DNA from 2 places in the Streptomyces sp. NPDC048644 genome. Region 2 is predicted to be linked to the other one. Evidence: riboswitches for the same ligand, from Rfam matches in the RefSeq annotation. Region 2 holds a riboswitch; the other holds the start of a gene.
The links. A riboswitch is a leader RNA that binds a small molecule or an ion and turns the genes downstream of it on or off. The one in region 2 is predicted to bind S-adenosylmethionine.

Region 1 (15,513 bases), on a different contig from region 2:
CCCCCTCCAGACCAGGCAGCCCAGCCGGCCGGAACTGGGCTGGAAAGGTCGGCATGGAACTCACCCAGATACGCGTGTTGGTGTCCGACTTCCCCGGCGTCTACCGCTTCTACCGGGACGTGCTCGGGCTCAAGCCGCAGTTCGAGGCCGAGAGCGGCCCGTACGCCAAGTTCAGCCCCGACACCGGACACGCCGCCATCGCGCTGCAGGAGCGGGCGCAGATGGCCGGCGTGCTGGGGCAGTTGCGGGCGAATCCGGATGGGTACCGCGCGCTGGTGGTGCTGCGGGTGGACGACCTCGACGCCGCCCACGCCGAGCTGACCTCGCGGGGTGCGGTTTTCACCCGGGAGCCGGGCCCGATGGGCGATCGGATGCGGGTCGCCTACCTGGAGGACCCCGAAGGGAACCTGATCGAGCTTCAGGAGTGGCTGGCGCCGCGCGAGCGGGCCGACGGCGAGTCGGCGCAGGAGGCATAGGAGAGGGAGGAGTCGGGGTTCCGCGGGGGCGGGCCACCGCCCCTCAGTGCACCGAGAAGCCGCCGTCCACGTAAAGGGCCTGTCCTGTGACGTAGGCGGAGGCGGCGCTGGCCAGGAAGACCGCGGCGCCCGCGAAGTCGTCGGGCAGTCCGTTGCGTCCGGTCAGGGTGCGGGCGGCCAGCGCTTCGACCTTTTCGGGGTCGGATGACAGGCTGGTGTTGAGCGGCGTCATCACGAAGCCCGGCACGAGCGTGTTGCAGGTGACGCCGTGCGGCGACCACGCCTCGGCCTGGGAGCGGGCCAGGGACTCCAGTGCGCCCTTGGAGACCCCGTAGGCGCCGCTCTGGACGAAGGCGCGGTGCGCCTGCTGGGAGGTGATGTGGATGATCCGGCCGTAGCCGCGTTCGGCCATGCCGGGGCCGAACCTGCGGCCCAGCAGGAAGGGCGCTTCCAGGTTCACGGCCATCGTGGTGTCCCAGACCTCGTCGTCCAGCTCGCCCATCGGCGGGCGCAGGTTGACCCCGGCGCAGTTGACGAGAATGTCCGGCTCGCCGAACACGGCAGCCGCCCGGTCCGCCGCTGTCCGCACCCCTTCGCGGGTGCCGAGGTCGGCGCTCACCCAGGCCGCCCGGCAGCCTTCGGCCGCCAACTCGTCGGCAGTGGCGGCGAGTTCCGCTTCCCTGCGCGCCACGATCACGACGTTGGCGCCCGCGCGGGCGAGGGCGCCGGTGATGGCCCGGCCGATGCCGGAGCTGCCGCCGGTCACCACGGCGGTCCTGCCGTCCAGGGCGAACAGGCCGGAGAGGTACGTCTGCGAAGTCATGGCCGCACCTTAGATGCGGCGTTCGCGGAGCGCGCGAGGGGGTCGGGGCAGGTCAGCGCAGCCGCCCGACGACCGCTTCGGCGACCGCCTTCGCGCTGCCGGGGTTCTGCCCCGTGATCAGCAGGCCGTCCTCGACCACGTACGTGGCGAACGGCTTCTCCGCCGTGCTGTAGGACGCCCCGAGCTGCTTGAGCCGGTCCTGGAGGCTGTAGGGAACCACGTCCGCGCGCCGGGCCAGCTCCTCCTCGGGCCACGAGAAGCCGGTGACGTCCTTGCCCCGCACCAGCGGCTCCCCGCCGCTCAGAGTGACGTCGAGCAGGCCGCACGGCCCGTGGCAGACCGCCGAGACGATCCGGCCGGTTTCGTGGAAGCGGGCGATGAGCGATTCCAGCGCCGCGCTCTGGTGGAAGTCGAACATCACGCCGTGCCCGCCGGTGAGGTAGATCGCGTCGAAGTCCTCGACGTCGACGTCCGCGACCGGCACGGTGTCCGTCAGCTTGTCCATGAACTCGCGGTCGGCGTAGCGCTTGTCGGTGCCCAGGTCGGCGAGGACGTCGTGGGCCAGGCTCTCCGGGTCGAGCGGGACGTGGCCGCCCGCGATACTGGCGATCGTCATCGCGAAGCCGGCCTGTTCGGCGACGTCGTAGAAGTGCGTCAGCTCCCCCAGCCACAAGCCGGTACGGTACCCGGCCTTCTCGTACTCGCCCACGCTCGTGACGATGACCAGGATGCGGTTGGTGCCGGCCATGGCGGCCTCCCTCTCCGAGCTGCCGGTAAGCCGCTGAAGGAGCTGCCGATACCCGCGAGCACCCCGCGAAGGCCAGGCGGCACCCGCGGCTCATTCCACCGTAACCGTGATCATTTACGCCGCAACCCGGCTCCCGCGCCGGGGATTTGGGTCCTGGATCCACCCGTACAACGCCCGAAGGCGGCACCCCCCAGAAGGGGTGCCGCCTTCAGTACGTACTCCGGCGCTATGGCCTGCCGATCCTCGGGAGGATCAGAAGTCCATGTCACCGCCGGGCATGCCACCGCCGGCCGGGGCGGCGGACGCCTTCTCCGGCTTGTCGGCGATGACGGCCTCGGTGGTGAGGAACAGCGCGGCGATGGAGGCGGCGTTCTGCAGCGCGGAACGGGTCACCTTCGCCGGGTCGATGATGCCCTCGGCGATCATGTCGACGTACTCGCCGGTCGCGGCGTTCAGACCGTGGCCGACGGCCAGGTTGCGCACCTTCTCCACGACAACGCCGCCCTCAAGGCCGCCGTTGACGGAGATCTGCTTCAGCGGGGCCTCCAGGGCCAGCTTCACCGCGTTGGCGCCGGTGGCCTCGTCACCCTCAAGCTCCAGCTTCTCGAAGACCGAGGAAGCCTGCAGCAGGGCCACGCCACCGCCGGCGACGATGCCCTCCTCGACGGCCGCCTTCGCGTTGCGAACGGCGTCCTCGATGCGGTGCTTGCGCTCCTTGAGCTCGACCTCGGTCGCGGCACCGGCCTTGATGACCGCAACACCGCCGGCGAGCTTCGCCAGGCGCTCCTGCAGCTTCTCGCGGTCGTAGTCGCTGTCCGAGTTCTCGATCTCGGCGCGGATCTGGTTCACGCGGCCCTGGACCTGGTCGCTGTCGCCGGCACCGTCGACGATGGTGGTCTCGTCCTTGGTGATGACGACCTTGCGGGCGCGGCCCAGCAGGTCGAGACCGGCGTTCTCCAGCTTGAGGCCGACCTCCTCGGAGATGACGGTGCCACCGGTGAGGATGGCGATGTCGCCGAGCATGGCCTTGCGGCGGTCACCGAAGCCCGGGGCCTTGACGGCGACGGACTTGAAGGTGCCACGGATCTTGTTGACGACCAGGGTCGACAGGGCCTCGCCCTCGACGTCCTCGGCGATGATCAGCAGCGCCTTGCCGGACTGCATGACCTTCTCCAGGAGCGGCAGCAGGTCCTTGACGTTGCCGATCTTGGAGTTGACGATCAGGATGTACGGGTCGTCGAGCGACGCCTCCATACGCTCCATGTCGGTGGCGAAGTACGCCGAGATGTAGCCCTTGTCGAAGCGCATACCCTCGGTGAGTTCCAGCTCCAGACCGAAGGTCTGGGACTCCTCGACGGTGATGACGCCTTCCTTGCCGACCTTGTCCATGGCCTCGGCGATCAGCTCGCCGATCTGGGTGTCAGCGGCGGAGATGGAGGCGGTCGAAGCGATCTGCTCCTTGGTCTCCACGTCCTTGGCCTGCTCCAGCAGAGCGGCGGAGACGGCCTCGACGGCCTTCTCGATGCCGCGCTTGAGCGCCATCGGGTTGGCGCCGGCGGCGACGTTGCGCAGGCCCTCCTTGACGAGCGCCTGGGCCAGGACGGTCGCGGTCGTCGTGCCGTCACCGGCGACGTCGTCCGTCTTCTTCGCGACCTCCTTGACCAGCTCGGCGCCGATCTTCTCGTACGGGTCCTCCAGCTCGATCTCCTTGGCGATGGACACACCATCGTTGGTGATCGTGGGGGCGCCCCACTTCTTCTCAAGGACGACGTTGCGGCCCTTGGGGCCGAGGGTGACCTTGACGGCGTCGGCGAGCTGGTTCATACCGCGCTCAAGGCCGCGCCGCGCCTCCTCGTCGAACGCGATGATCTTGGCCATGTGAAGTGGTCCTCCCAGGACGAAGGGGGCACCTCCCGCGCCCGAAGGCGTGGAGGCGGATTTCTCCGGACCGCGCTGGCGCCCGCGACGGACGGACCACACACCGGACGGTTCCTTCCCGTCCTGCCTGCGGACCTCGCCGACGGTCCAAAACTGTCACTCTCACCCGGAGAGTGCTAACGCCAATGATTAGCACTCGACCCCCTGGAGTGCAAGCGCCTTCGACGAAGGCTCCTTGAGGGGAGGCGGTCGGGTGACGGGTGGGAGCAAGCGCCTGTGGACCACGTCAGGCTTACGCCCCGCCCCGGAGCACCCCGGGCACGACAGGAGGCCCGCACCCCCGAAGGGATGCGGGCCTCCTTCATGCTGCAGTCGGTCGGCGCCTCAGCCGGCCGCCACCCGGACCATGTCCGCCTGCGGCCCTTTCTGGCCCTGCGAGATCTCGAACTCGACCCGCTGGCCCTCCTCAAGGGTGCGGTAACCGTCCATCTGGATCGCGCTGTAGTGGACGAAAACATCCGCACCACCGTCGACCGCGATGAAGCCGTACCCCTTCTCCGCGTTGAACCACTTGACGGTGCCCTGAGCCATGCCTAACTCCCCTATTACTGGCCCTTGCACAGGACCGCACTCCGCGGACCCGGGTCAGACCTCACCCCGCGAATGGCCCGTGGGGTGTGCGCCGGAACGCGTCGACCGCCGCTGAATGTATCTGCACCGATGCCCAGCGCAACAGGTCAATCGGACGAGAATTCTGACGCCGCCGGAAGGGGCGATATGCCCTGAACTCCCCATATTCCCGGGCAAGTCGGGCCGGGCATAGCGCACTTAAGCCGCAAATGCTGCACACACTTTGCGCACAACTCACCGCGATCTCATGGGCGTCGAACCGCTTGCGGTGGGGGCATGGAAGGGGATCAGCGAAATGGTATCGCGTTTTGCAGGACCCTTTCACAACTCGGAATGGCCCCGTCCGCTTATCCGCGGACGGGGCCATTCCAGTCAATCAAGGGAAAGGATGGCGCGAATTGAACGGCGCACTCCTTCCGAGAGGGGCAGCGCCCCTCGGACGGTCAGCAGCCTCCCGCCACCGCCGGAATGATCGAGATGCCCGCACCGTCCGGCGTAGGCGTCTGAAGGCCCTGCTCGAAGCGCACGTCGTCGTCGTTGACGTACACGTTCACGAAGCGGCGCAGCTTGCCCGCGTCGTCCAGCACACGGGCCGCGATGCCCTGGTGGTTCTTCTCCAGGTCGCCGATCACCTCGGAGAGGGTCGCGCCCTCGGCCGCGACCTCGGCCTGGCCACCGGTGTACGTGCGGAGGATGGTGGGGATGCGGACCTTGACGCTCATGGGTTCTGCCTTCCAACGGCTACGGAATACGACTGCGGGTTCGGGGGCCGCCGGGCGAGCGGCGGCGGGCGGGACGGGTCAGCCGGCCAGACCGGCCGAGCGGAACGCGTCCAGGCTCGGGCGGATGGTGGCCGTGGGGCCCGTGGTCGGGGCGACGGCGTCAAGCGTCTTGAGGCCGTCACCGGTGTTCAGGACGACGGTGGTCAGGGACGGGTCGAGCAGACCCTCATCGATGAGCTTCTTGGTCACGCCGACGGTCACGCCGCCCGCGGTCTCCGCGAAGATCCCTTCCGTCCGGGCCAGCAGCTTGATCGCGTCCACGACCTGCTCGTCGTTCACATCCTCCACCGCACCGCCGGTACGGCGCGCGATGTCCAGGACGTAGGGACCGTCGGCCGGGTTGCCGATCGCCAGCGACTTGGCGATGGTGTCCGGCTTCTGCGGGCGCACCACGTCGTGACCGGCCTTGAACGCCGTCGAGACCGGCGAGCAGCCCTCCGCCTGGGCGCCGAAGATCTTGTAGGGCCGGTCCTCGACGAGGCCGAGGGCGATCAGCTCCTTCAGCCCCTTGTCGATCTTCGTCAGCTGCGATCCGGACGCGATCGGAATGACGATCTGGTCCGGCAGCCGCCACCCCAGCTGCTCGCAGATCTCGTACGCGAGTGTCTTGGAGCCCTCGCCGTAGTACGGACGGAGGTTGACGTTGACGAAGCCCCAGCCCTCGCCGAGCGGGTCGCCGATCAGCTCGCTGCAGAAGCGGTTGACGTCGTCGTAATTACCCTCGATGCCGACCAGGTCGCCGCCGTAGACCGCGGCCATGACGACCTTGCCCGCCTCCAGGTCGTGCGGGATGAAGACGCAGGACTTGAAGCCGGCCCGGCGCGCCGCCGCGCCCACCGCGCCGGCGAGATTGCCGGTCGAGGAGCAGGACAGGGTGGTGAAGCCGAAGGCGCGGGCGGCTTCCACGGCGATGGCGACGACCCGGTCCTTGAAGGAGTGCGTCGGGTTGCCTGAGTCGTCCTTGACGTACAGGCCGCCGGTGACACCCAGCTCACGGGCGAGGTTGTCGGCCTTGACGAGCTTGGTGAAGCCGGGGTTGAGGTTCGGCTTCTCGGCCACGTCCTCGGGGACGGGCAGCAGCGGCGCATAGCGCCAGATGTTGTCGGGACCGGCCTCGATCCGCTTCCGCAGCCCCTCGGGGTCGCCACTCGGCAGGTCGTACGCCACTTCGAGCGGCCCGAAACAGGTCGCACAGGCGAAGATCGGGCCGAGGTCGAAACGCTCGCCGCATTCGCGGCAGGAGAGCGCGACGGCAGGACCCAGAGCGACGGAGGGAGCGTTTTCGGTGACTTCAGTAGCTTGCACAGCCATGGAGGGAGGCCCTTTCTCCTCATCTTCCTCGGGGCGCATCTCGCCACGAGACGGATTTGGCACCTTCCCTAGCCGGGAGCCTCACGCGCGCGGGACGTTCACGTCCTGGCGGCAAGACCGGCTGGAGGGTTGCCGGGGCTTCAACGGGCCGTATCCCTCTGCCCCTCTGGATGAGCGGTATGGCACTGGGCACAATCCCAGGCGTTTGTGGTGCGGAGACCCCGGCATGCGACGGTCGTCCGCGTTGTTCAAGACTGTAACCGAAGGCCCTGACGGTTGAGATAGTCGTCCGAACCGCGAGATGGATCACATGCGCCGCTGATACGGCGCGCACCGAGGAGTCGAAGACGTGCTGGAAGAGGTGGAGCGCTGGCTTGAGCACCGCTCCTGGTCCGCTGCCGACCGCCCGCTCGGGCAACTGCTCGACGCCAAGCGGCAGACCGGCAGGACGGTCAGCGTGGTGCTGCCCGCACTCGACGAGGAGGCCACGGTCGGCACCATCGCCGCGGCCATCCGCGCCGCCCTGATGACGCCCGATGTGCCCCTCGTCGACGAGTTGGTGGTGCTGGACTCCGGCTCCACCGACCGCACCGCCGAGGTCGCGGCGGCGGCCGGGGCGCGCGTCGTGCACCGTGACACCGTCCTGCCCCGGCTGCCCGCGCTCCCCGGCAAGGGCGAGGTGCTCTGGCGCTCGCTGCTGGCGACCCGCGGCGACATCGTCTGCTTCGTCGACGCCGACCTGCGCGCCTTCTCGCCGGACTTCGTCTCCGGCATCGTCGGCCCGCTGCTGACCGATCCGGACATTCAGTTCGTGAAGGCGATGTACGACCGGCCGCTGGAGACCGGCGGCGCGCCCGGCTCCGGTGCCGGGCAGGGCGGCCGGGTCACCGAACTGGTGGCGCGCCCCCTCCTCAACCTCCACTGGCCGCAACTGGCCGGCTTCGTGCAGCCCCTGGGCGGCGAGTACGCGGCCCGCCGCTCGCTGCTGGAGCGCCTGCCGTTCCCGGTGGGCTACGGCGTCGAGCTCGGCCTCCTGGTCGACGCCCTGCACACCGTCGGCCTGGACGCGCTCGCCCAGGTGGACGTCGGCGTCCGCAAGCACCGCCACCAGGACGGCCAGGCACTCGGCCGGATGGCGGCTGCCATCTACCGCACCGCCCAACTCCGGCTGGCCCGCGGGCACTTGGTGCGGCCCCGGCTCACCCAGTTCGACCGCGGCGAATCCGGTTTCGTGCCCCGCACCACCGACGTGGACACCGAGGAACGGCCCCCGATGGCCGAAATACCGGAGTACGCGGAACGCCGGGCGGCCTGAAGGCGGGCGGGCGGCACTCCGTCCGTCTACTCTCGCCGCATGGTCTCCGCACGCAAGCCTGCCGAGGTGCTCGTCGCCTCCAATCGCGGTCCGGTCTCCTACACCCGGGCGGCTGACGGCGCGCTGACCGCCAAGCGCGGCGGCGGCGGTCTCGTCTCGGGCCTGTCGGCCATCGGCCCCGACACCGACGCGGTCTGGGTGTGCGCCGCGCTCGGCGACGGCGACCGCGCGGCCGTCCGGCGCACCGGCGGCGATCTCGACCCGGACGACACCGGTGGACAGCGCGTCCGGATGCTGGACATCCCCGCTGAGGTGCACGCCGCCGCCTACAACGGCATCGCCAATTCCGTCCTGTGGTTCGTCCACCACATGCTCTACCAGACGCCCCTGGAACCCGCCTTCGATACGGACTTCCGTACGCAGTGGGCGGCCTACGAGGCGTACAACGCGGCCTTCGCCGACGCGCTCGCCGAGGCCGCCGCACCGGGCGCCGCGGTCCTCATCCAGGACTACCACCTGGCGCTGGCCCCAGGGATGCTCCGCGCACTCCGCCCCGACCTGCGGATCGCGCACTTCTCCCACACGCCGTGGGCACCCGCCGAGTACTTCGCGATGCTGCCCGACGACATCCAGCGGCAGCTGCTGCGCGGCATGCTCGGCGCGGACCGCACCAACTTCCTGACCCACCGCTGGGCACGGGCGTTCCGCAGCTGCTGCCGGGCGGCGCTCGGCCCGGAGGGCGAGATCGCCGAGGCCCGCATCGGCGTGTACGGCCTGGGCGCCGACGCCGGGTTCCTGCACGAGCGTGCGCACCGTCCCGACGTCGGCGAACGGCTCGTGGCGCTGCGCGCCCAGGTGGACGGCGAGCGCGGCGGCGCCCCGGCCCGCAGGACCATCGTCCGCGTCGACCGCACCGAACTCTCCAAGAACATCGTGCGCGGCCTGCACGCCTACCGCAGGCTGCTCGCCGACCACCCCGAATGGCGCGAGCGCGTGGTCCACATCGCCTTCGCCTACCCCTCCCGCCAGGACCTGGCCGTCTACCGCGACTACACCGCCGAGGTGCAGCGGGTCGCCGAAGCGGTCAACGCCGAGTACGGCACGCCCGGTTGGCGGCCCGTCGTGCTGCACGTCAAGGACGACTTCGCCCGCTCGCTCGCCGCCTACAGGATCGCCGACGTGGCCCTGGTCAACCCGATCCGGGACGGCATGAACCTCGTCGCCAAGGAGATCCCGGTGGTCTCCGACACGGGCTGCGCCCTGGTCCTCTCCCGCGAGGCGGGCGCCCACGAGGAGCTGGGCGATGACGCCCTGACGGTCAACCCGTACGACATCAACGCCACCGCCGACGCCCTCCACGCGGCCCTGTCGATGCCGGACGCCGAACGCGCCGCCCGCACCGAACGCCTGGCCGCAGCCGCCACCGCGCTGCCGCCCGCCCGCTGGTTCCTGGCGCAACTGGAGGAGCTGAGGGCGCTGGAGGGCCGGTCCTGCTGACCGCCCGGCACCCGCTCCGCCACCGTCGCGGGGCCGGGTCTAGCGTGTGATCCGTGACGGGTACAACGATTGCGGCCGGCCTCCCGGAACTCACCGCGGGACGGCTGGCCGACAGCTGGCAGCTCGATCCGTACGCCCTGGCGCTGGTGCTCGTGCTGGGCGGTCTCTACGCCTGCGGTCTGGTGCGGCTCGCGCGGCGGGGCGAACGGTGGCCGCTCGCGCGGACCGCGGCGTTCGCGGGGATCGGGCTCGGCGGCATCGTGGTGGCGACCATGTCGGGGCTCGCGGTCTACGACCACGAGCTGTTCTGGCCTGCCGCCGTGCAGAACGTCGTGCTCGACCTGATCGCGCCGCTCGGCCTGGCGCTCGGCGACCCGCTGGCCCTCGCGCTGCGGGCGCTGCCCGACGAGCGGCCGGCCGCCCGGTGGCTGCGCGCGCGGCTGACCGGCCGTGCCCTGCGCCTGCTGACCTTCCCGCTGGTCAGCACGGTGCTGGTGCTCGCGTCCGAGCTGGCGGTCTACTTCACGCCGTACTTCCCGACGGCACTGCGGCACGGCCCGCTGCACGAGCTGATGTACCTGCAACTCCTGGTCGTCGGCAGCCTTTTCGTGCTGCCGATGCTCACCCGCGAGGCGCTGCTGCCGTCGTGGTGCAGCCATCCGGTGCGGGCGCTGCTGGTGCTGGTCGACGGGCTGGTCGACGCGGTGCCCGGCATCGTTGTGATGACCAGCAGCACCATGATCGCGGGCGGCTGGTACGCCTCGCAGCACCGGCCCTGGGATCCGAGCCCGGAGCGCGACCAGATGATCGGCGGCGGGCTGATGCTGACCATCGCCGAGGTCGTCGGACTGCCGTTCCTGATCGCGGTGTTCGCGGAGTGGGTACGGTCCGAGCGTGCCCGTACGAAGGCGCTGGACGCCCGGCTGGACCGCGAGCTGGCACCTGCGGGCGGGACGGCCACTGCCGTGGGGACCGGCGCTGCGGGCGGGTCCGGCGCGCCGCAGCCTGAGCTGACCCGGCCGTGGTGGGAGACCGATCAGGGGATGGTGGGCGAGCGCTTCAGGCGGCACGGCAGGGGCGGCTGACCCGGGTGTTGCCGCGGGGGGGACGACTGTCGGCCCGCCGCCGTCCTCAGGTGGCCGCGAGCCGGTCCGCGAGCCCCTCGATCAGCGCCACCACGCCATCGGGCCCGTCGACCACCAGGTCCGCGCGGGCGGCCAGTTCGGCGACCTCGGCGCTGCCGCTGCACACCAGGAGGCCGGTGAGGCCGTCGGCGCGGAGGCGTTCGACGGCGTCGAAGGCGGCGAGGTCGCCGAGGTCGTCGCCCGCGTAGAGGACCGTGCGGGCGCCGCTCTCGCGGACCCAGTCGGTGAGGGCGACGCCCTTGTCCATGCCCGGCGGGCGCAGTTCCAGGACGAGGCGGCCCGGTTCGACGATCAGGCCGTGGCGGGCGGCGAGCGCGGACAGCGGCTCGCGCAGCCGGTCGAAGACGCCCTGCGGGTCGGGGGCGCGGCGGGTGTGCACGGCGAGGGCGCGACCGCCCTTGGTCTCGATCGCGGTCTCGGTCCAGGGGCCGTGCCAGACGCCGGAAGCGGCCAGCACGCCGGGGAGTTCGGCTGCCACGGCGGCGACGGCGGGCGGCGGCGGGGGCGCGTGGACGGTGTTGCTCGCGGCTTCCCAGCGCTCGGCGCCGTAGTGGCCGAGTACGACGAGGTGGTCGAGGCCCGGGGCGCCCGTGACGCCGGACAGGCGGACCGCGACCTCGGCCGGGCGGCCGGTGATCACAGCGGCGGCGCGCAGCCGCGGGACGAGGCGGCCGAGCGCCGCGGTGGCGCCGGGGTGCGCGCGGGCCTGTTCCGGGTCGGGGACGATGGCGGCGAGCGTGCCGTCGAAGTCGAGGGCGATCACGGCGCGTTGCGGCTCGGCGAGCAGCGCGGCGAGACCGGCCCGGCCTGCTGCGGTGCGCGGCTCGGGGAGGGCGCGGGGGCCGGGGCCCTGCGGGGCGGGTTCCTGCGGCTGTGGTGCGGCGTTCGGGGAGCTGCCCATGGCGCCGAGCCTACCGGTGGGGCGGTGTGACGCGAGGGGTGTGCGCCGCCCCGGAGCGGCCCTGAGCCCGGTACGTCAGCGCCGGGTGCGGCGGGCGGCGCGCACCCGGCGGAGGCGGTTGACGGTGACCGGGTCGTGCTCCAGCGCGCGCACGTCGTCCAACAGTGCGTTCAGGAGCTGGTAGTAGCGGGTCGGCGAGAGGCCGAGCCGCTCGCGGATGTAACGGTCCTTGGGACCGCGCGACGGCCAGGAGCGGCGCTCCGTGGCGAGCACCGCCGCGTCCCGCGCCGAGAGCCCGCCCGCTCCGCCGTCGCCGTCCGCGCCGCCGTCCGCCTCGGGGGTGCCCCCCTCCGCGCCGCCTCCCGCACCGCTCGTCATCACGCTTCCGCACCACCCGTCGTCACGTTTCCACGATAAGCCCACGGTCCGACAGCGCCGGAGGCCCGCCGCCCGGAGCGGAGGCGGCGGCGGTCACTCGCTGGTGTTGTCGGTGGTGTCCGCGGCGTTCTGCAGTTCGGTGAGCACGCTCTTGGGGTCGCCCTTGGGGCCGACCGCGGCGCCCATCTTCGCCTTGACGGACTTGGAGACCATCGGCCAGGAGATCTTGTTCGCGGGGTAGAACTGGGCGTCGCGGAGCTGCTTGAGGAAGCTGTGCAGCGTGCTGAACTTGTCGTCGGCCGCCATCTTCTGGGATGCCGTGGTGGTGACCGGCAGCAGCCCGTAGTCGTGCGAGAACTTCAGGACGTTGCCGTCGCTGTAGACGAAGTCGAGGAACTTGCCGGCTTCCTTGCGGTGGCCGTTCTGCTTGAACGCCATCATCCAGTCGGCGACACCCATGGTCGCCTTGGCCTTGCCGTTGACACCCGGCAGGTCGGCGGTGCCGTAGTCGATGCCCTTGGCCGCGGCCTGCTTCATCAGGGTCGGGTGGCCGTTGAGCATGGCGGCGTCGCCGTCGGCGAACGCCTGGAAGGCTTCCTCGCGGTTGAGGCCGGCCGGGTCGCCGCCGGTCAGGCCCTTGCCGACGAGGTTCTGCTGCAGCCACTCGAAGGTCTTGACGTTCTCCGGCGAGTTGATCGTGTACTTGCCGATCTGGTCGGTGTAGCTGCCGCCACCGCTGAGCATCCAGATCATGGTCTCGGCCTGGGTCTCCTCCGGGCCGAGCGGCAGCGCGTAGGGCATCTTGACGCCGTGCGCCTTCAGCAGCTCGGCGTCGTCGGCGATGTCGTCCCAGCTCTGCGGGGCTTCGGTGATGCCGGCATCGGCGAAGAGCTTCTTGTTGTAGAAGAGGCGGCGGGTGCTGGCGCCGAACGGCATGCCGTACTGGATCCGGTGGTACTCGCCTGCCTCCGCGAGCGCGGGGGTGAAGGCGGCCTGGGTCGGGATGGAGAGCAACTGGTCGGCGCTGTAGAGCTGGTCCTTGGCGGCGTAGTCGGCGTACGCGCCGATCTGGGCGAGGTCGGGGGCGTGGCCGTCCTTGACGAGGCCGGCGACCTTCTTGTCGACCTCGGTCCAGCTGTAGACGTCGACGTCGACCTTGATGCCGGGGTTCTTCTTCTCGAAGGCGTCGGTCACTTCGTCCCAGTAGTGCTGGGAGCTGGTGGCCTTGCCGTCGCCGTAGTCCGCCGCGATCAGCTTGAGGGTGACGTTGTCGTCGCCGCCCGGACCCCCGTCACAGGCGGTCAGGGTCAGAGTCATGGCGGTGGCGAGTCCCGCCGCCGCCAAGGTCACGTACCGCCGCTGCACTGCTGTTACCGCCCTTTGTCCCGAATGATGTGTAAGTACCCGGTTTGCCGTACGGCTTCAGGGATCGCCCTCCACCGGCATGGGCAGCGAGTCTCCCCGCATACCGACACAAGGTCTACACCACCTCCCGAATTACTGGGGTATCGCCCCAGGGAGGCGCAGGTCACAGCAGTTTTGCGTCAAAAAAATCATGGGGTTGCACCAAGGATAAATTCTGGTGAACGACAGGCGGTACGGCGAGTGGACTAGACCTTTCATGGCGGATCGCGCGAAACTGTTCCCGTGAAACACGTCATCGCCCTTGATGTGGGCGGCACCGGAATGAAGGCCGCCCTCGCGGGAGCGGACGGCACCCTCCTCTACGAAGCACGCCGCCCCACCGGCCGCGAACGCGGTCCCGAAGCCGTCGTCGACGCCATCCTCGGCTTCGCCGCCGAACTGCGGGACATCGGCAGGGCCAGGTTCGGCAGCACCGCAGCCGCCGCGGGAGTCGCCGTCCCCGGCATCGTCGACGAGGGCGCGGGAATCGCCGTCTACTCCGCCAACCTCGGCTGGCAGGACGTCCCGATGCGGAAGCTGCTGTCCGAACGCCTCGGCGGCGTGCCCGTCGCCCTGGGCCAGGACGTCCGCACCGGCGGCCTCGCCGAAGGCCGCATCGGCGCGGGCCAGGGCGCCGGACGCTTCCTGTTCGTCCCGCTGGGCACCGGCATCGCGGGCGCCATCGGCATCGAGGGCCGCATCGAAGCCGGCGCGCACGGCAGCGCGGGCGAGATCGGCCACATCGTCGTACGGCCCGGCGGCCGGCCCTGCGGCTGCGGCCAGCGCGGCTGCCTTGAGGTGCTGGCCTCCGCCGCGGCCGTCGGCCGCGACTGGGCCGCGGCCTGCGGCGACCCGCAGGCGGGCGCGGCGGACGCCGCCAAGGCCGTGGCATCGGGCGACCCGCGCGCCGCAGCCGTCTGGCAGGACGCCGTGGACGCGCTCGCCGACGGCCTGGTCACCGGACTCACCCTGCTCGACCCGCAGACGCTGATCATCGGCGGCGGCCTCGCCGAGGCGGGCGACACGCTCTTCGTGCCGCTGCGCGAAGCGGTCCGCCGGCGCGTGACCTTCCAGCGCCTCCCCTCGATCGTTCCGGCGGCACTCGGGGACGCCGCCGGCTGCCTGGGCGCAGGACTGCTCGCCTGGGATCTTCTCTCCACGGAGGTATCGGCCTGATGGCACAGCAACAATCCGCGGGGCGGCCCGGCGGCCTGCGCACCACCCTGGCCGGCGCCCGCATCGCCCGGCCTTCCGGCGTCGTCGACGGCGGCCGGATCACCGTCGAAGGCGACCGCATCGCCGACGTGGCCGGCCGCGAAGGCGACCCCGGCACGGCCGGCACCGTCGTCGACCTGACGGGCCATCTGATCGTCCCCGGCTTCGTCGACGTGCACGTCCACGGCGGAGGCGGCGGCTCCTTCTCGTCCGCCGACCCGGAGGAGTGCCTGACCGTCGCCGCCACCCACCGCAGGCACGGCACCACATCGATGGTCGCGTCGACCGTCACCGGCGACCTCGACGAACTGGGCAGGCAGGCCGCGGTACTCGCCGAACTCGTCCAGCAGGGCGACCTGGCCGGCATCCACTTCGAAGGCCCCTTCATCTCCCCGCACCGCTGCGGCGCGCACCAGCCCGAGCTGCTGCGCGACCCCGACCCGGCCGACGTGCGCAAGCTCGTCGACGCCGCCCGCGGCACCGCCCGGATGATGACCATCGCCCCCGAACTGCCCGGCGGCCTGGAATCCGTACGGCTGCTCGCCGACGCCGGAGTGATCGCCGCCGTCGGCCACACCGACTCCACGTACGACGCCACCCGCGACGCCATCGACGCGGGCGCCACCGTCGCCACCCACCTCTTCAACGCCATGCCCGCCCTGGGACACCGCGCGCCGGGACCTGTCCTCGCCCTCCTGGAGGACGAGCGGGTCACCGTCGAGCTGATCAACGACGGCACCCATCTGCACCCCGCCATCCTGGAGATGGCCTTCCGCGACGCGGGCGCCGGACGCGTCGCGTTCATCACCGACGCCATGGGCGCGGCCGGCATGACCGACGGCATGTACCCGCTCGGGCCGATGCGGGTCGAGGTCAAGGACGGCGTCGCCCGGATCAGCGAAGGCCCCACGGCCGGCTCCATCGCCGGCTCCACCCTCACCCTCGACCGCGCCTTCCGCCGCGCTGTCACCGTCGACCGGCTCCCCGTCGAACACGCCGTACAGGCCCTC
Region 2 (15,513 bases):
CGCCCGTACGCCAGAAGCAGCCCGGCATCGCCGCGGTCAAGTGGCTCACCACCACCGACCACAAGACGATCGGGACGCTCTACCTGGTCACGTCGTTCGCGTTCTTCTGCATCGGCGGCCTGATGGCGCTCCTCATGCGCGCCGAGCTGGCCCGTCCCGGCACGCAGATCATGTCGAACGAGCAGTTCAACCAGGCGTTCACGATGCACGGCACGATCATGCTGCTGATGTTCGCGACGCCGCTGTTCGCCGGATTCACGAACTGGATCATGCCGCTGCAGATCGGCGCGCCCGACGTGGCGTTCCCGCGGCTGAACATGTTCGCGTACTGGCTCTACCTCTTCGGCTCGCTGATCGCGGTGGCCGGCTTCCTCACCCCGCAGGGTGCGGCGGACTTCGGCTGGTTCGCTTACTCGCCGCTCTCGGACGCGGTGCGTTCGCCCGGTGTCGGTGCCGACATGTGGATCATGGGTCTGGCCTTCTCCGGCTTCGGCACGATCCTCGGCTCGGTCAACTTCATCACCACGATCATCTGCATGCGCGCACCCGGCATGACGATGTTCCGCATGCCGATCTTCTGCTGGAATGTGCTGCTGACCGCCGTGCTGGTCCTGCTGGCCTTCCCGGTGCTCGCGGCTGCGCTGTTCGCCCTGGAGGCGGATCGTAAATTCGGGGCGCATGTATTCGATGCGTCGAACGGCGGCGCATTGCTCTGGCAGCACCTCTTCTGGTTCTTCGGCCATCCAGAGGTGTACATCATCGCGCTGCCGTTCTTCGGCATCATTTCCGAGGTCATTCCGGTCTTCTCCCGGAAGCCGATGTTCGGTTACATCGGTCTGATCGCGGCGACGATTTCGATTGCCGGCCTTTCGGTCACGGTCTGGGCGCACCACATGTATGTGACGGGCGGTGTACTCCTACCGTTCTTCTCCTTCATGACATTCCTCATCGCGGTACCGACCGGTGTGAAGTTCTTCAACTGGATCGGCACGATGTGGAAGGGCTCGCTGTCCTTCGAGACACCGATGCTGTGGGCGATCGGCTTCCTGATCACCTTCACCTTCGGCGGTCTGACCGGCGTCATCCTCGCGTCGCCCCCGATGGACTTCCACGTCTCGGACTCGTACTTCGTCGTGGCGCACTTCCACTACGTCATCTTCGGCACCGTCGTCTTCGCGATGTTCTCCGGATTCCACTTCTGGTGGCCGAAGTTCACCGGCAAGATGCTGGACGAGCGGCTCGGCAAGATCACGTTCTGGACGCTGTTCGTGGGCTTCCACGGCACCTTCCTCGTCCAGCACTGGCTGGGTGTCGAGGGCATGCCGCGGCGTTACGCGGACTACCTCGCGGCGGACGGCTTCACGACGCTGAACACCATCTCGACGATCAGCTCGTTCCTGCTGGGCCTGTCGATGCTGCCGTTCATGTACAACGTCTGGAAGACGGCGAAGTACGGCAAGAAGATCGAGGTCGACGACCCCTGGGGCTACGGCCGTTCGCTGGAGTGGGCGACGTCCTGCCCGCCCCCGCGGCACAACTTCCTCACGCTGCCGCGCATCCGGTCCGAATCCCCGGCGTTCGACCTGCACCACCCGGAGATCGCCGCGCTCGACGCTCTCCAGAACGGCCACGGCTCGGCGGATGACAAGGCTCTCGCCGGCGGCAAGGAGGCTGGCAAGTGAAGATCCAGGGCAAGATGTTCATCTGGCTCTCCGTCTTCGTCCTGGCCATGGCGATCGTCTACGGCGTCTGGTCGAAGGAGCCGGCGGGCACCACCGCGCTGTTCCTCGCGTTCGGCCTGTGCATCATGATCGGCTACTACCTGGCCTTCACGGCCCGACGGGTGGACGCCGGAGCGCAGGACAACGAGAACGCCGAGGTCTCCGACGACGCGGGCGAACTGGGCTTCTTCAGCCCGCACAGCTGGCAGCCGCTCTCGCTGGCCGTCGGCGGTGCGCTCGCCTTCATGGGAGTCGTCTTCGGCTGGTGGCTGCTCTACTTCTCGGCCCCGGTGATCTTCATCGGCCTCTTCGGCTGGGTCTTCGAGTACTACCGCGGCGAGAACCGCACGCAGTAACCGCGGTCCACGCGCCGTACGGGGCGGGCCCGGACACCTCAACTGGTGTCCGGGCCCGCCCCGTTTGCAGTACTCCAGCGCGCTGCACCAGGGGATTCTTCATATTTTTGGTGCATGAGTCACAGACCTCGAACCCGGACGGTGCTGAGCTGCGGCCTCCTGCTCGTGCCCCTCGCGGTGAGCACCACCGCGTGCGGGGGCTCGTCGTCGGAACCGCTCTCCACCAAGCCCTACGACGCGGCCGACCAGATCTCGTCCAACACCCCGGACGGTACGCAGAAAGCGGATCCCAACAAGCCGCTTGAGGTGTCCGTCAAGGGCGACGAGGCGCGCATCACGGACGTGACCGCCACCGACGCCTCCGGCCGCTCCATCCGCGGCGAACTCACCGCGGACGGCAAGCACTGGCGCACCACGGTGCCGCTGGCGGCCGGCACCCGATACTCGGTGCGGGTCAGCACCGAGGACGAGGACGGCAACCCCGGTCTGAAGACCCTCGATGTCGAGACCAAGGGCGGCGGCAACCGGCTCCAGGTCACCTTCGGCCCGAACAGCGGCGAGTACGGCGTCGGCCAGCCGGTCACCGCCGAGTTGAGCAAAGAGGTCAAGGACCCCAAGGCGCGCGCGGTCGTCGAGAGCGCCCTGAAGGTCGACTCCACCCCCCGCGTGCAGGGCTCCTGGCACTGGGTGGACGGCAAGACCCTCCACTTCCGCCCCCAGGAGTACTGGCCCGCGCACGCGAGCATCGCCGTGCACAGCAACCTGGAGGGCCTGAAGATCTCCAAGGGCCTCTACGGAGGGCCCGCCAAGCCCGTGAAGCTCACCACCGGGGACAAGATCGTGGCGGTCACCGACGTGGCGACGCACCAACTGACGGTGGCGCGCAACGACAAGGAGATCAACACGATTCCGGTCACCACCGGAAAGCCCGGGTTCGACACCCGCAACGGCATCAAGGTGGTGCTCGGCAAGGAGAGCTTCGTCCGGATGACGAGCGGCAGCATCGGTATCCCGGACGGGAGTTCGGAGTCGTACGACCTGCCGGTCTACTGGGCGACCCGGGTCACCAACAGCGGCGAGTACGTGCACGCCGCGCCCTGGTCCGTCGGATCACAGGGCGCGGCCAACGTCAGCCACGGCTGCACGGGCATGTCCACGGGCGACGCCGAATGGTTCTTCAACGCCGTACGCGTCGGCGACATCGTCAAGGTCGTCAACAGCGGCGGCGAGGACATGGCGCCCTTCGGCAACGGCTTCGGCGACTGGAACATGCCCTGGCAGGAATGGCGGGACGGCAGCGCGCTGAAGAACAAGGCCACCGGCACCACAGGAGCCGCCGAGCAACAGCCGGAATCCGCCGATGCGGCCCGGCTGCGCCCACAGGTCTGAGGGCGCCTCAGAAGGCCGCTCAGGCCCGCGTGAGGAGCCTCTCACGCAGCAGCGCGGCCAGGGAGTCGGCGAACGCCACCGGGTCCACCGGATGGGTCACGGCGGCATCCGCGCGGCTCCAGGTGGCCAGCCAGGCGTCCTGCGGGCGCCCGATGAGCAGCAGCACCGGGGGGCAGCGGAAGATCTCGTCCTTGATCTGCCGGCAGACGCCCATGCCGCCGGCGGGCGCGGTCTCGCCGTCCAGCACGCACACGTCGATGCCGCCCGCGTCCAGGGCCGCGAGAACGGCCGGCTGGGTGGCGCACTCCAGGATCTCGACCTGCGGAACATCGGCTGCGGGCCGCCGGCCTGTGGCCAGCCTGACCTGCTCGCGGGTGGTGGCGTTGTCGCTGTAGACCAGCACCGTGGCAGTCGCCTGCATCGTTCCTCCACGCTTCGAAGCGGCACGGATCGGGGCGGCACCTGTGCATGGGGCGTCCCCACCGTAGGTAGGGCTCGGATGCTACTCCCGGAAGGGGCGTCCGCAGGAGGGTCCGAACCGGACCAAGATCTGCCCGACGCCCCGTCAGGACTGGTCGCGGCGCGTCCCGGGGATGCCGGAAGGGCCCGCGCTTCCCTCCTTCGGGCGACCGCGGGGACGGTCCGTACGAGCAGGGCATACGCCCTTGACACACCGAACGGCACCCCCCGGAGTGAGGGCGGGATAAGCGACCGACATAATGTCGGTCGTGGCGACAGCAACGACAGTAGAAACCGGGCACGCGCACCCGTCGGTCAATCGACCGAATCTCACCAGCGTCGGAACCATCATCTGGCTGAGTTCCGAGCTGATGTTCTTCGCGGCCCTCTTCGCGATGTACTTCACCCTTCGATCGGTGACCGGTGCCGAGTATTGGAAGGAAACCTCCGATGCGCTGAACCTTCCGTTCTCAGCGACGAACACGACGATCCTGGTGCTCAGCTCGCTGACCTGCCAGCTCGGCGTATTCGCGGCCGAGCGCGGCGATGTCAAGAAGCTCCGTACGTGGTTCGTGATCACCTTCATCATGGGTGCGATCTTCATCGGCGGTCAGGTCTTCGAGTACACCGAACTGGTCAAGGAAGAGGGCCTCTCGCTCTCCTCCGGCCCGTACGGCTCGGTGTTCTACCTGACCACCGGCTTCCACGGACTGCACGTGACGGGCGGTCTGATCGCCTTCCTGCTGGTCCTGGGCAGGACGTACGCGGCCAAGAGGTTCACCCACGAACAGGCCACCGCGGCCATCGTCGTGTCCTACTACTGGCACTTCGTCGATGTCGTCTGGATCGGCCTCTTCGCCACGATCTACCTGATCCGGTAACCGGTCCCGACCGGAACCGCAGTTCAGACAGACATAGCCAAGCATCGACGCAGAAGATCCTGACACCGGGGTAATCCGTGAAAAAGCTCTCCGCACGACGGCGCCATCCGCTGGCGGCGCTCGTCGTCCTACTCTTCGCGCTGGCGGTCACTGGGGGGCTGTACGCCGCGTTCGCGCCGGCGGACAAGGCTCAGGCCGATGACACCGCCCAGTCTCTTGCCATCAAGGAGGGCAAGAAGCTCTTCGCCGTGGGCTGTGCAAGCTGCCACGGCACCGGCGGTCAGGGCACCTCCGACGGCCCGAGCCTGGTCGGCGTGGGCGCCGCAGCCGTCGACTTCCAGGTGGGCACCGGCCGTATGCCGGCCCAGCAGCCCGGCGCTCAGGTGCCGCGGAAGAAGAACATCTACAACAACGCCGAGATCGACCAGCTCGCGGCCTACGTCGCGTCGCTGGGCGCCGGTCCCACCGTGCCGAGCAAGGACCAGTACAGCCCGGACGGTGCCGACGTCGGCAAGGGCGGTGAGCTGTTCCGCACGAACTGCGCGCAGTGCCACAACTTCACCGGTAAGGGCGGCGCCCTGACCAACGGTAAGTTCGCCCCGACGCTCGAGGGTGTGGACCCGAAGCACATCTACGAGGCCATGGAAACCGGCCCGCAGAACATGCCTTCATTCGGCGACGGCTCGCTGTCGCAGGAGAACAAGAAGAACATCGTCGCGTACCTCGGCGCCGTCAACAGCGACAGCTCCGAGAGCCCCGGCGGCCTGGACCTCGGCGGTCTGGGGCCGGTCAGCGAGGGCCTCTTCGGTTACATCTTCGGCCTGGGCGCGCTGGTAGCGGTCGCCATCTGGGTCGCAGCCCGGACTACGAAGGCCAAGAAGTCATGAGTGAGACTGGACGACACGCAGACGTGCCAGAAGAAACCCTTCCGAGTGAGCGCCACGACGCTCACGGCGACGCGGTGGCCAAGGGGGAGAACCCCTTCGCCGACCCGGGGCTGCCGGCCCACGAGCACCGCGTCCAGGACATCGACGAGAAGGCCGCCCGGCGCTCCGAGCGCGTGGTCGCCTATCTCTTCCTGCTGTCCATGCTCGCGACGGTCGCGTTCATCGCGTCGTACGTGATCTTCCCGATCGACAAGATCGTCTACATCTGGCCGATCGGTCACATCAGCGCCCTGAACTTCTCTCTCGGTCTGACCCTGGGCGTGGCGCTGTTCTGCATCGGCGCCGGCGCGGTCCACTGGGCCCGCACGCTGATGTCGGACGAGGAGATCGCCGACGACCGGCACCCGATCGAGGCCGAGCCCGAGGTCAAGGCCAAGGTCCTGGCGGACTTCGCACAGGGTGCGAAGGAGTCGGGCTTCGGCCGCCGCAAGCTGATCCGCAACACCATGTTCGGTGCGCTGGCCCTGGTGCCGCTCTCCGGCGTCGTGCTGCTGCGCGACCTCGGTCCGCTGCCCGAGAAGAAGCTGCGGACCACCGGCTGGAAGAAGGGCATCCGCCTCGTCAACCAGTCGACCAACCTCCCGCTGCGTCCTGAGGACATCGCGGTCGGTTCGCTCACCTTCGCCAAGCCCGAGGGCTTGGAGGAGGACAGCGAGGACTTCAACGAGAACATTGCCAAGGACGCCCTGATGCTCGTGCGGATCCAGCCGCAGAACATCAAGGACAAGCAGGAACTCGCCTGGTCGCACGAAGGCATCGTGGCGTACTCGAAGATCTGCACCCACGTGGGTTGCCCGATCAGCCTGTACGAGCAGCAGACGCACCACGTGCTGTGCCCGTGCCACCAGTCCACCTTCGACCTCTCTGACGGTGGTCGCGTGATCTTCGGTCCTGCCGGTCACGCCCTGCCGCAGCTGCACATCACGGTGAAGGACGGCTTCCTCGAGGCCGCGCGCGACTTCGCGGAGCCCGTCGGCCCGAGCTTCTGGGAGCGCGGATGAGTAACGAGACGAGCGCGACCACCGCGCGTCGCGGCCAGGCGCCGCGGGGCGAGCGGATCGCCGACTGGGCCGACGGCCGGCTGGGTATCTACAGCCTCGCCAAGTCCAACATGCGCAAGATCTTCCCGGACCACTGGTCCTTCATGCTCGGTGAGATCTGCCTCTACAGCTTCATCATCATCATCCTGACCGGCGTCTACCTGACGCTGTTCTTCCACCCGAGCATGGCCGAGGTCACCTACCACGGTTCCTACGTGCCGATGCACGGGATCCGGATGACCCAGGCGTTCGAGTCGACCCTGGACATCAGCTTCGATGTCCGCGGTGGTCTGCTGATCCGGCAGATCCACCACTGGGCGGCCCTGATCTTCCTGGCCGGCATGATGGTCCACATGATGCGGGTGTTCTTCACCGGCGCCTTCCGCAAGCCGCGCGAGGTCAACTGGCTGTTCGGCTTCCTGCTGCTGGTGCTGGGCATGTTCACCGGCTTCACCGGCTACTCGCTCCCCGACGACCTGCTCTCCGGTACCGGTGTGCGGTTCATCGAGGGTGTCATCCTGGCGATGCCGCTGATCGGCTCGTACCTGCAGATGTTCATCTTCGGCGGGGAGTTCCCGGGGCACGACATCATCCCGAGGTTCTTCACGGTGCACGTGCTGCTGCTGCCGGGCATCATGCTCGGTCTGCTGGTGGCGCACCTGATCCTGGTCTTCTACCACAAGCACACGCAGTTCCCGGGTGCGGGGAAGACCAACAAGAACGTCGTCGGCATGCCGCTGCTGCCGGTCTACATGGCCAAGGCCGGAGGCTTCTTCTTCCTGGTCTTCGGTGTCATCTCGGTGATCGCCGCCATCGCGAGCATCAACCCGGTGTGGGCGATCGGTCCGTACCGTCCGGACCAGGTGTCCACCGGCGCCCAGCCCGACTGGTACATGGGCTTCGCCGAGGGTCTGGTGCGTGTCATGCCGGGCTGGGAGTGGAACTTCTGGGGCCACACCATCAACTTCGGTGTGCTGATCCCGATCCTGATCTTCCCGCTGGTCCTGGTCGCCATCGCGGTCTACCCGTTCGTCGAGTCCTGGGTGCGGGGTGACAAGCGTGAGCACCACATCCTGGACCGCCCGCGCAACGTCCCGACCCGTACCGGCTTCGGTGTCGCCTGGCTGATCGCGTACTTCGTGATGCTCATCGGCGGTGGCAACGACCTGTGGGCCACCCACTTCCACCTGTCGATCAACTCGATCACCTGGTTCGTCCGGATCGCGTTCTTCGCCGGTCCGGTGCTCGGCTTCATCGCCACCAAGCGGATCTGCATGGGTCTGCAGCGGCGTGACCGGGACAAGGTGCTGCACGGCCGCGAGTCGGGCATCATCAAGCGCCTGCCGCACGGTGAGTTCGTCGAGATCCACGAGCCGCTGGACCAGGAGCAGCTGCACGTGCTCACCCAGCACGAGCAGCCGACGCCGCTGGAGCTGGGCCCGGAGGTCGACGAGAACGGCGTCGAGCGCAAGGTGTCGCGGTCGAAGAAGCTGCGCGCCAAGCTCTCGAAGTCCTACTACAGCGAGGACAACGTCATCCCGAAGCCGACGGCAGAGGAGTACAAGGAGATCACCAGTGGCCACGGCCACCACTGATCACCACCACGCCGTGTGACGCACGGCGGTAAGTGACGCCACCCAGAGGGCCCCGTCCTGAGATCGGACGGGGCCCTCCGGCATTCCGGCGGCTCGGTAGGGTTTGACCACAAGCAGGACACGAACCAGGAGTGTGGACCATGAACGTTGTGACCCCGGTCGGCGGCGACAGCGTGGCGGCCCGCACCTGGCCGGACGTACTGAACGCCCTGCTGGAGGGCCGTGACCTCGCCGCCGACGACACGGCCTGGGCGATGGACCGGATCATGCGCGGCGAGGCCAGTGACGCGCAGATCGCCGGTTTCGCGGTGGCGCTGCGGGCCAAGGGGGAGACCGTCGCGGAGATCTCCGGGCTGGTGCGCGCGATGTACGACCACGCGCGGCTGATCGAGGTGCCGGGGCCGAGCGTGGACATCGTCGGCACCGGCGGTGACGGCGCCAAGACCGTCAACATCTCCACGATGTCGTCGATCGTGGTGGCAGGCACCGGCGTGAAGGTCGTCAAGCACGGCAACCGTGCGGCGTCGTCGGCGAGCGGCGCGTCCGACGTGCTGGAGAAGCTGGGTGTCGCGCTCGACCTGTCGCCGCGGCGGGTCGCCGAGGTGGCGAACGAAGCGGGCATCACGTTCTGCTTCGCGGTGAAGTTCCACCCGTCGCTGCGGCATGTGGCACCCGCCCGGCGGGAGTTGGGCATCAGGACCACGTTCAACGTGCTGGGCCCGCTGACCAACCCCGCCAAGGTGCGGGCGCAGGCGACCGGTGTCGCGGACGCCCGGATGGCGCCGATCCTGGCCGGTGTACTGGCCGAGCGCGGCTCGTCCGCCCTGGTGTTCCGCGGCGACGACGGGCTCGACGAGCTGACGACGACGGCGACGTCCCGGGTGTGGATCGTCCGCGACGGCGCGGTGCGGGAGGTGGCCTTCGACCCGCGGGACGTCGGTATCCCGCTGGTGCCCGTGGCGGCGCTGCGCGGCGCCGACGCCTCGTACAACGCCGACGTGGCGCGGCGGCTGCTGGACGGGGAGCGCGGTCCGGTGCGGGAGGCGGTGCTGCTCAACGCCGCCGCCGCGCTGGTGGCGCTGGAGCTGACCGACGCGCCGCTGACCGAGCAGATCGGGGCGGCGATCGGCAGGGCCGCCGAGTCGATCGACTCCGGTGCGGCCAAGCGGGCCCTGGAGCGCTGGGTGGCGGCCAGCAACGCCTGAGTGTGGCGCCGCAGTTGCGGCGTGCGGACGTGAGCCCGGCCCGGTTTGATCTCAAAAACTGGACCGGGCTTGCGCCGTACGGAGCGTGTGGCATGATTCTGCCCAGGTCACGAGTGACAGCGATATGGCCCCGGCCCGCTGTCCGGCAACCCTCCGTCCGTGGCGGGGTGCCCCGGGTGATGACCAGGCCGCAGTCAGCGAGGTCTGCGGCAAGCGCGGATCCCTCGCCAGGGATCCTGGTCTTCGAGGGAGATCTTCCGTGAACCAGCGAATGCGATAGGGCCCGAAGGCCCCTTTTCCGCTTTCTGCTTTTTCCTTTCACACTGCGTCGCCGCGCTGCCGTACGCCCGCACGCAGTGAATTCGCCTTTCTCTCACGGGAGTTCGCCATGCCTGTTTCCGCCGTTGCCGCCGACAGTTCCGTTTGTGCCCCGCTGGCCGTTCTGGGGCGAGATGTCCTGGTGCCGCTGGTCACCGGCGGCGAGGTCGACTACGCCGCGCTGGACTACGCGGCGAGCGCCCCGGCGCTCCAGCGGGTCTGGGACGACGTGGCGGGCTACGCGCCGTACTACGGCAGCGTGCACCGCGGCGCCGGGTACCTCTCGCAGCTCTCCACCGACCTGTTCGAGAACGCCCGCACCACGATCGCGGACTTCCTGGGATGCCGCCCCGACGACCAGGTGGTCTTCACCCGGTCCACCACCGACTCACTGAACCTGCTGGCCGCCGTACTGCCCCCGCACACCCGGGTGTTCGTCTTCGAGACCGAGCACCACGCGTCGCTGCTGCCCTGGGAGCAGTGCCCCGGCGTCGAGGTGACGTACCTCAACGCGCCGCGCACCCCGCAGCAGGCCGTCGACGCGCTGGAGACGGCCCTCGCCGCGCGCGAGCCCTACGGACCCGCCCTGGTCTGCGTGACCGGTGCCTCGAACGTGACCGGTGAGCTGTGGCCGGTGCGCGAGTTGGCCGCCGCCGCGCACGCGCACGGCGCCCGGATCGTCCTGGACGCCGCGCAGTTGGCCCCGCACCACCCCGTCGACATCGCCGAACTCGACGTGGACTGGATCGCCTTCTCCGGACACAAGCTCTACGCGCCGTTCGGCTCGGGTGTGCTGGCCGGCCGCGCCGACTGGCTGCGGGAGGCCCAGCCGTACCTGGCGGGCGGCGGCGCCAGCCGCAAGGTCGCGCGGCGTACGGACGGCGGCGTGGACGTCGAGTGGCACACCAGCGCGGCCCGGCACGAGGCCGGTTCGCCGAACGTCATCGGTGCCTACGCGATCGCCTCTGCCTGCCAGGCGCTGACCGAGGCCGGATTCGACACCCTGGTCGCCCGCGAGCGGGAGCTGATCGCCCGGGTCACGGCGGGCCTGGCCGAGGTGCCCGAGGTCAGGGTGCTGTCGCTGTTCGGCGACGACGCCCCGCGGGTCGGCGTCCTCTCGTTCGTCGTCGATGGCTGGAACAGCTCGCACTTCGCGGCTGCGCTGTCGGCCGAGTACGGCATCGGCGTGCGCGACGGCCTGTTCTGCGCGCACCCGCTGGTGCGCACCCTGCTGGGCGGCGAACCGGACGAGCCCGGCGAGTGCGGCGCCCCCGAGGCGGCCCCCGGCGAGCGCTCGCTCAACGCCATCCGGGTCAGCTTCGGCGCCGGCACCCCCGACGAGCACATCGACCGCTTCGTACGGGCCGTGAAGGAACTGGTGACGGACGGCGCCCGCTGGAACTACCGCACAGAGGAAGGCCGTTGCGTCCCCGACGCAACCCGCTGAGGAGACAGAGGCGCGCCCGACCGACGACGCGCACCCCACCCTCTTCCCCCCACACACACGGGAGGGGCCGGACCGCAGGACGAAGTCCGGAGGTCCGGCCCCTCACCCGAACAGCCCCGCGCAGCGACAACGGCCCGCCGCAGGCACAACGGCGGAAAACCCCCACGGCGGGAAAGCCGGCAACGTGGGAAACGGCCCAGCGCAGCGCCTACGCGTCGAGCCCGATCGCGAACGCCGCCTCCAGGTCGTGCTGGGAGTACGTGCGGAAGGCGATGTGGGTCTCCGTGGAGGCGACACCCGGCACCTTGCTGATCCGGCCGGGAATGACGTCGGCGAGATCGTCGTGGGCGGCGACGCGGACCATGGCGATGAGGTCGTGGGCGCCCGTGACGGAGTAGACCTCGCTGACGCCTTCCAGTGCGGCGATCTTCTCGGCGATCTCCGGGATCTGGTCCACGCTGGTCTTGATGAGCACGATCGACGTGATCACTGCTGGCTCTCTCCCTCGGTCGCCGGTGTGTTCCCCCTGGTGGCCACCACACTAGCGCCCCGGTAGCGGCCCCACGCGTAGAGGAAGCCGAGGGCGAAGCCCACCACATGGGCGAGGTAGGCGACGCCGGGGCCGCTGGGGTCGCGCTGGGCCGCCAGCCACTGGAGCACGAACCAGAACAGCAGCACGATCCAGGCGGGGAAGCGCAGCGGCAGGAAGAAGAGGAACGGGAAGATGCTGGTCACCCGGGCCTTGGGGAAGAGGTAGAGGAAGGCGCCCAGCACGCCGGAGATCGAGCCGGACGCGCCGACCAGGGTCTGTCCCGACGTGGCGTGCGCGGCTGCGTAGCCGAGCAGGGCCAGGTAGCCGGTGCCGAGGTAGAAGACGGTGAACGGCAGCCGCCCCATCCGGGACTCGGCCATCCCGCCGAAGACGTAGAGGAACAGGACGTTGCCGAGCAGGTGCAGCCAGCTGCCGTGCACGAACAGGGCGGTGAGCGGGGTGAGCAGGGCGTGCGGTGAGCCGCTCCACAGGTCGCGGGGGATCACGCCCCAGTGCGCGAAGTAGGCGGTCTGTGCCTGGAGCAGGGTGTCGCCGGTGCCGTAGAGGTGGTTGAGGCCCGAGGCGGGGCTGAGGGCGAAGAGCGCGCAGCACAGGCCGATCAGGACGTTCGTCATGCGGGAGAACACCGCGGTCAGGGAGCGTGCGGAGCGGAGCGCGCCGGCGGTCGCGGGCGGGTCCGACCGGGGCCTCGGGGACCGGGGGGAGTGGGGTGGCGGGGGAGGCAGAGGCGGCGCCATCATGAAGCGATCATGACGTAATGCGGGCAATCGGGACAGACTGCCTCGCCGCACGGCACCTCCTGGACGGTGCCCGCACCGGCCCTTCGTCAGGCCGTAGGGTTACGGGCAGTACTTTGCGTTCTTCCGCAGTCCGACGGCGCACCGCGTGAGCCCGCAGCTTCGGTCACCACGCTCGAACAGGAAAGAGGACGATCACGATGGCTGTTCCCGTGCCGACGGACGGAACCCGGTGGCGCTGCACCCTGTGCGGCAACCTCACGCGATTCGATGTGACCCGCCGGTCGAAGGTCGTGGAGTACCTCCACCTCGACCTCGCCGGGGAGCCGAAGGTGGAGGAGCGCGAGGTGCTCAGTGAGAGCATCGAGTCCGTGCGCTGCCGCTGGTGCAACGCGGTCGACCAGATCGAGCTGGTGGACCGGCCGGGCGCGAGCACCTGAGATCGGAGCGAGACAGCCGTGGTGGAGCGTCCAGCAGGGGAGCCGGGGGCGGAGCACGACGACGCGCCTGGCCGGGTGGCCGAAGAGGCCCTCGACAGCCCGCTGCCCGAGGGCGTACGGCGCCGTGTCGTGGCGCTCGCCGCGGACGCGTTCGGCGCCCTGACGGTGGCCGAACTCCCGCCGCCGCTGCGGCAGTACGCCCGTTTCACCCCCACCCGCCGGGCCAAGTTCGCCGGTAACGCGATGGCTGCCGCGCTGGAGAGCGACGCGGTGTTCCGGCAGCGGATCGCCGGCAAGGTCCGCGCGGCCCAGCCGGAGCTGGCCGGCGCCCTGGAGAACGGCACCCCGCCCGCCGCCGCCGACCCGCTGGACGTCGCCGCTGCGGCGTACGTGCTCCGCCCCGACGGCTGGGTCAAGCTCGTCGCTGCGGCCGGCGAGGAGGCCCAGCGGGCGCGCGCCGAGCGGGCCGGCGAAGAGGCCGACAGGGAACTGGTCAGGCTGCGCGACGAGCTGGCGCAGGCCCGTACGGATGCCCGCGCCGACGCCGAACGGGTGCGGGCCGACCTGGACGGGCTCCGCAAGGAGAACGAATCGCTCCAGCGCAAGCTGCGCAGCGCCCAGAGCGACGTCAAGCGCGGCGCCGCGACGGTGCGCAAGGCCGAGTCGGCGCTGGAGGCCGAACGCTCCAGGGCGGCTGCGGAGAAGACCGCGGCGGACAGTGAGGTGCGCCGGCTCAAGGCGCGCATCGCCGAGGCCGAGACGGCGCTGGAGACCAGCAGGCGGGCCGCCCGCGAGGGGCGCAGCACCGAGGACATGCGGGTGCGGCTGCTGCTCGACACCGTCCTGGACGCCGCCCAGGGGCTGCGCAGGGAGCTGGCGCTGCCGCCCGCCGACGTGCATCCGGCGGACACCGTCGACGCGGTCGCCCCCGGCCGGATGACGCCCAAGGACATCGCCACCCGCGCGCTGTCGGAGACCGATCCGGCGCTGCTCGACCAGCTTCTGGCGCTGCCGCAGGCCCACTTGGTGGTCGACGGCTACAACGTCACCAAGACCGGCTATCCGACCATGCCGCTGGAGAAGCAGCGGCTGCGGCTGCTGGGCGGCCTCGCGGTGCTCGCCGCCCAGACCGGCGCGGAGATGACCTGCGTCTTCGACGGTGCGGAGCTGGCGGCGCCGGTGCTGCTGGCGCCGCCGCGCGGGGTGCGGGTGCTGTTCAGCAAACCGGGTGTGACGGCCGACGAGTTGATCCGTCAGCTGGTGAGGGCCGAACCGCCGGGCCGTCCGGTCGTCGTGGTCTCCACGGACCGGGAAGTGGCCGACGGGGTCGCGAAAGCCGGCGCGCGTCCGGTCGCATCGGCCCTGCTCCTCAAGCGACTTGCCAGGACCTGACGCGGCGGCGATATGTCCGTTGCTTCGTCTCTGGCTGTCAAATCCCCGCTACTGCCTGTGTGATGTTGGTAAAACCTCGGGCTGACGGACCGTTTTTTTCCCGTGAGGATTTGAAGCGATCACAACTCGGTCACTAAGGTCGGGCCTCGAACCTTCATGCAGTTGATCATCCAACCGGGATGAACAGTGAAGGAACCGCCGAGTCCGCGGCGTTCACGCGGAGCCGGGGTCTCACCCCCCCACTTCCCGGTAGGCGGCTGGAGGAAGAAGGAGCTCGCCTTCGTGGCGTCCCACCGTCGACCCAAGCAGCCGAGCCGTATTCGTGTGACCGTGCTCACCGCGACCGCCGCCGCTGCCGTTGCCCTCTCGTCCCAGGCCGCCCAGGCCGCCCCCGAGCAGTCGAAGAAGGACGTGAAGTCCGAGGTCGACAAGCTCTACGAGCAGGCCGAGCAGGCCACCGAGAAGTACAACGGGGCCAAGGAAGACCAGGAGAAGCTCCAGAAGGAGGTCGCGGACCTCCAGGACAAGGTCGCCCGCGGCCAGGACGAGCTGAACCAGCTGCGCAAGGGCCTGGGAGCGGTCGCATCCGGCCAGTACCGCAGCGGCAGCATCGACCCCTCGGTCCAGCTCTTCCTCTCCGGAGACCCGGACACCTACCTGGAGAAGGCGTCCACGCTCGACCAGTTGAGCGGCAAGCAGGCCGACCAGCTCAAGGTCATCGCGGACAAGCAGCGCCGCCTCGCGCAGGAGCGCGCGGAGGCCGCGAGCAAGATCCAGGACCTCGCCGACACCCGTAAGGCGCTCGGCGAGAAGAAGGACGAGATCAAGGGCAAGCTCGGCAAGGCCCAGGAGCTGCTGAACACCCTGACGGCCAAGGAGAAGGCCGCCCTCCAGGCCAAGGAGAACCGGGCCGACCGCAGCAACGACCGGGTCAACCTCGGTGACGACGTGCCCGCTTCGCAGCGCGGCGCAGCCGCCCTGGCCGCCGCCCAGTCGAAGATAGGCGCGCCGTACGTCTGGGGCGACACCGGAC

Region 1: another riboswitch for S-adenosylmethionine. It lies ahead of thrC (threonine synthase); the one in region 2 lies ahead of ACGFNI_RS01680 (aminotransferase class V-fold PLP-dependent enzyme).

Annotation. Positions count from the first base shown of each region.
Region 1 covers NZ_JBICVO010000018.1:112,327-127,839, reverse strand. Annotated here, with positions in the region: gene ACGFNI_RS30900 (VOC family protein) at 54-476, shown strand; gene ACGFNI_RS30895 (SDR family NAD(P)-dependent oxidoreductase) at 520-1,299, opposite strand; gene ACGFNI_RS30890 (type 1 glutamine amidotransferase domain-containing protein) at 1,352-2,047, opposite strand; gene groL (chaperonin GroEL) at 2,300-3,925, opposite strand; gene ACGFNI_RS30880 (cold-shock protein) at 4,310-4,516, opposite strand; gene ACGFNI_RS30875 (MoaD/ThiS family protein) at 4,999-5,277, opposite strand; gene thrC (threonine synthase) at 5,356-6,648, opposite strand; SAM riboswitch class I at 6,665-6,825, opposite strand; gene ACGFNI_RS30865 (glucosyl-3-phosphoglycerate synthase) at 6,998-7,963, shown strand; gene ACGFNI_RS30860 (trehalose-6-phosphate synthase) at 8,003-9,460, shown strand; gene ACGFNI_RS30855 (cytochrome c oxidase assembly protein) at 9,514-10,545, shown strand; gene otsB (trehalose-phosphatase) at 10,592-11,506, opposite strand; gene ACGFNI_RS30845 (DUF3263 domain-containing protein) at 11,582-11,884, opposite strand; gene ACGFNI_RS30840 (extracellular solute-binding protein) at 11,978-13,201, opposite strand; gene ACGFNI_RS30835 (ROK family protein) at 13,532-14,464, shown strand; gene nagA (N-acetylglucosamine-6-phosphate deacetylase) at 14,464-15,513, shown strand, end outside.
Region 2 covers NZ_JBICVO010000001.1:366,341-381,853, reverse strand. Annotated here, with positions in the region: gene ctaD (cytochrome c oxidase subunit I) at 1-1,682, shown strand, start outside; gene ACGFNI_RS01720 (cytochrome c oxidase subunit 4) at 1,679-2,077, shown strand; gene ACGFNI_RS01715 (Ig-like domain-containing protein) at 2,192-3,466, shown strand; gene ACGFNI_RS01710 (hypothetical protein) at 3,486-3,887, opposite strand; gene ACGFNI_RS01705 (heme-copper oxidase subunit III) at 4,186-4,806, shown strand; gene ACGFNI_RS01700 (c-type cytochrome) at 4,884-5,693, shown strand; gene ACGFNI_RS01695 (Rieske 2Fe-2S domain-containing protein) at 5,768-6,754, shown strand; gene ACGFNI_RS01690 (cytochrome bc complex cytochrome b subunit) at 6,751-8,388, shown strand; gene trpD (anthranilate phosphoribosyltransferase) at 8,529-9,593, shown strand; SAM riboswitch class IV at 9,699-9,815, shown strand; gene ACGFNI_RS01680 (aminotransferase class V-fold PLP-dependent enzyme) at 9,982-11,358, shown strand; gene ACGFNI_RS01675 (Lrp/AsnC family transcriptional regulator) at 11,567-11,848, opposite strand; gene ACGFNI_RS01670 (rhomboid family intramembrane serine protease) at 11,845-12,525, opposite strand; gene ACGFNI_RS01665 (hypothetical protein) at 12,849-13,088, shown strand; gene ACGFNI_RS01660 (NYN domain-containing protein) at 13,107-14,480, shown strand; gene ACGFNI_RS01655 (NlpC/P60 family protein) at 14,763-15,513, shown strand, end outside.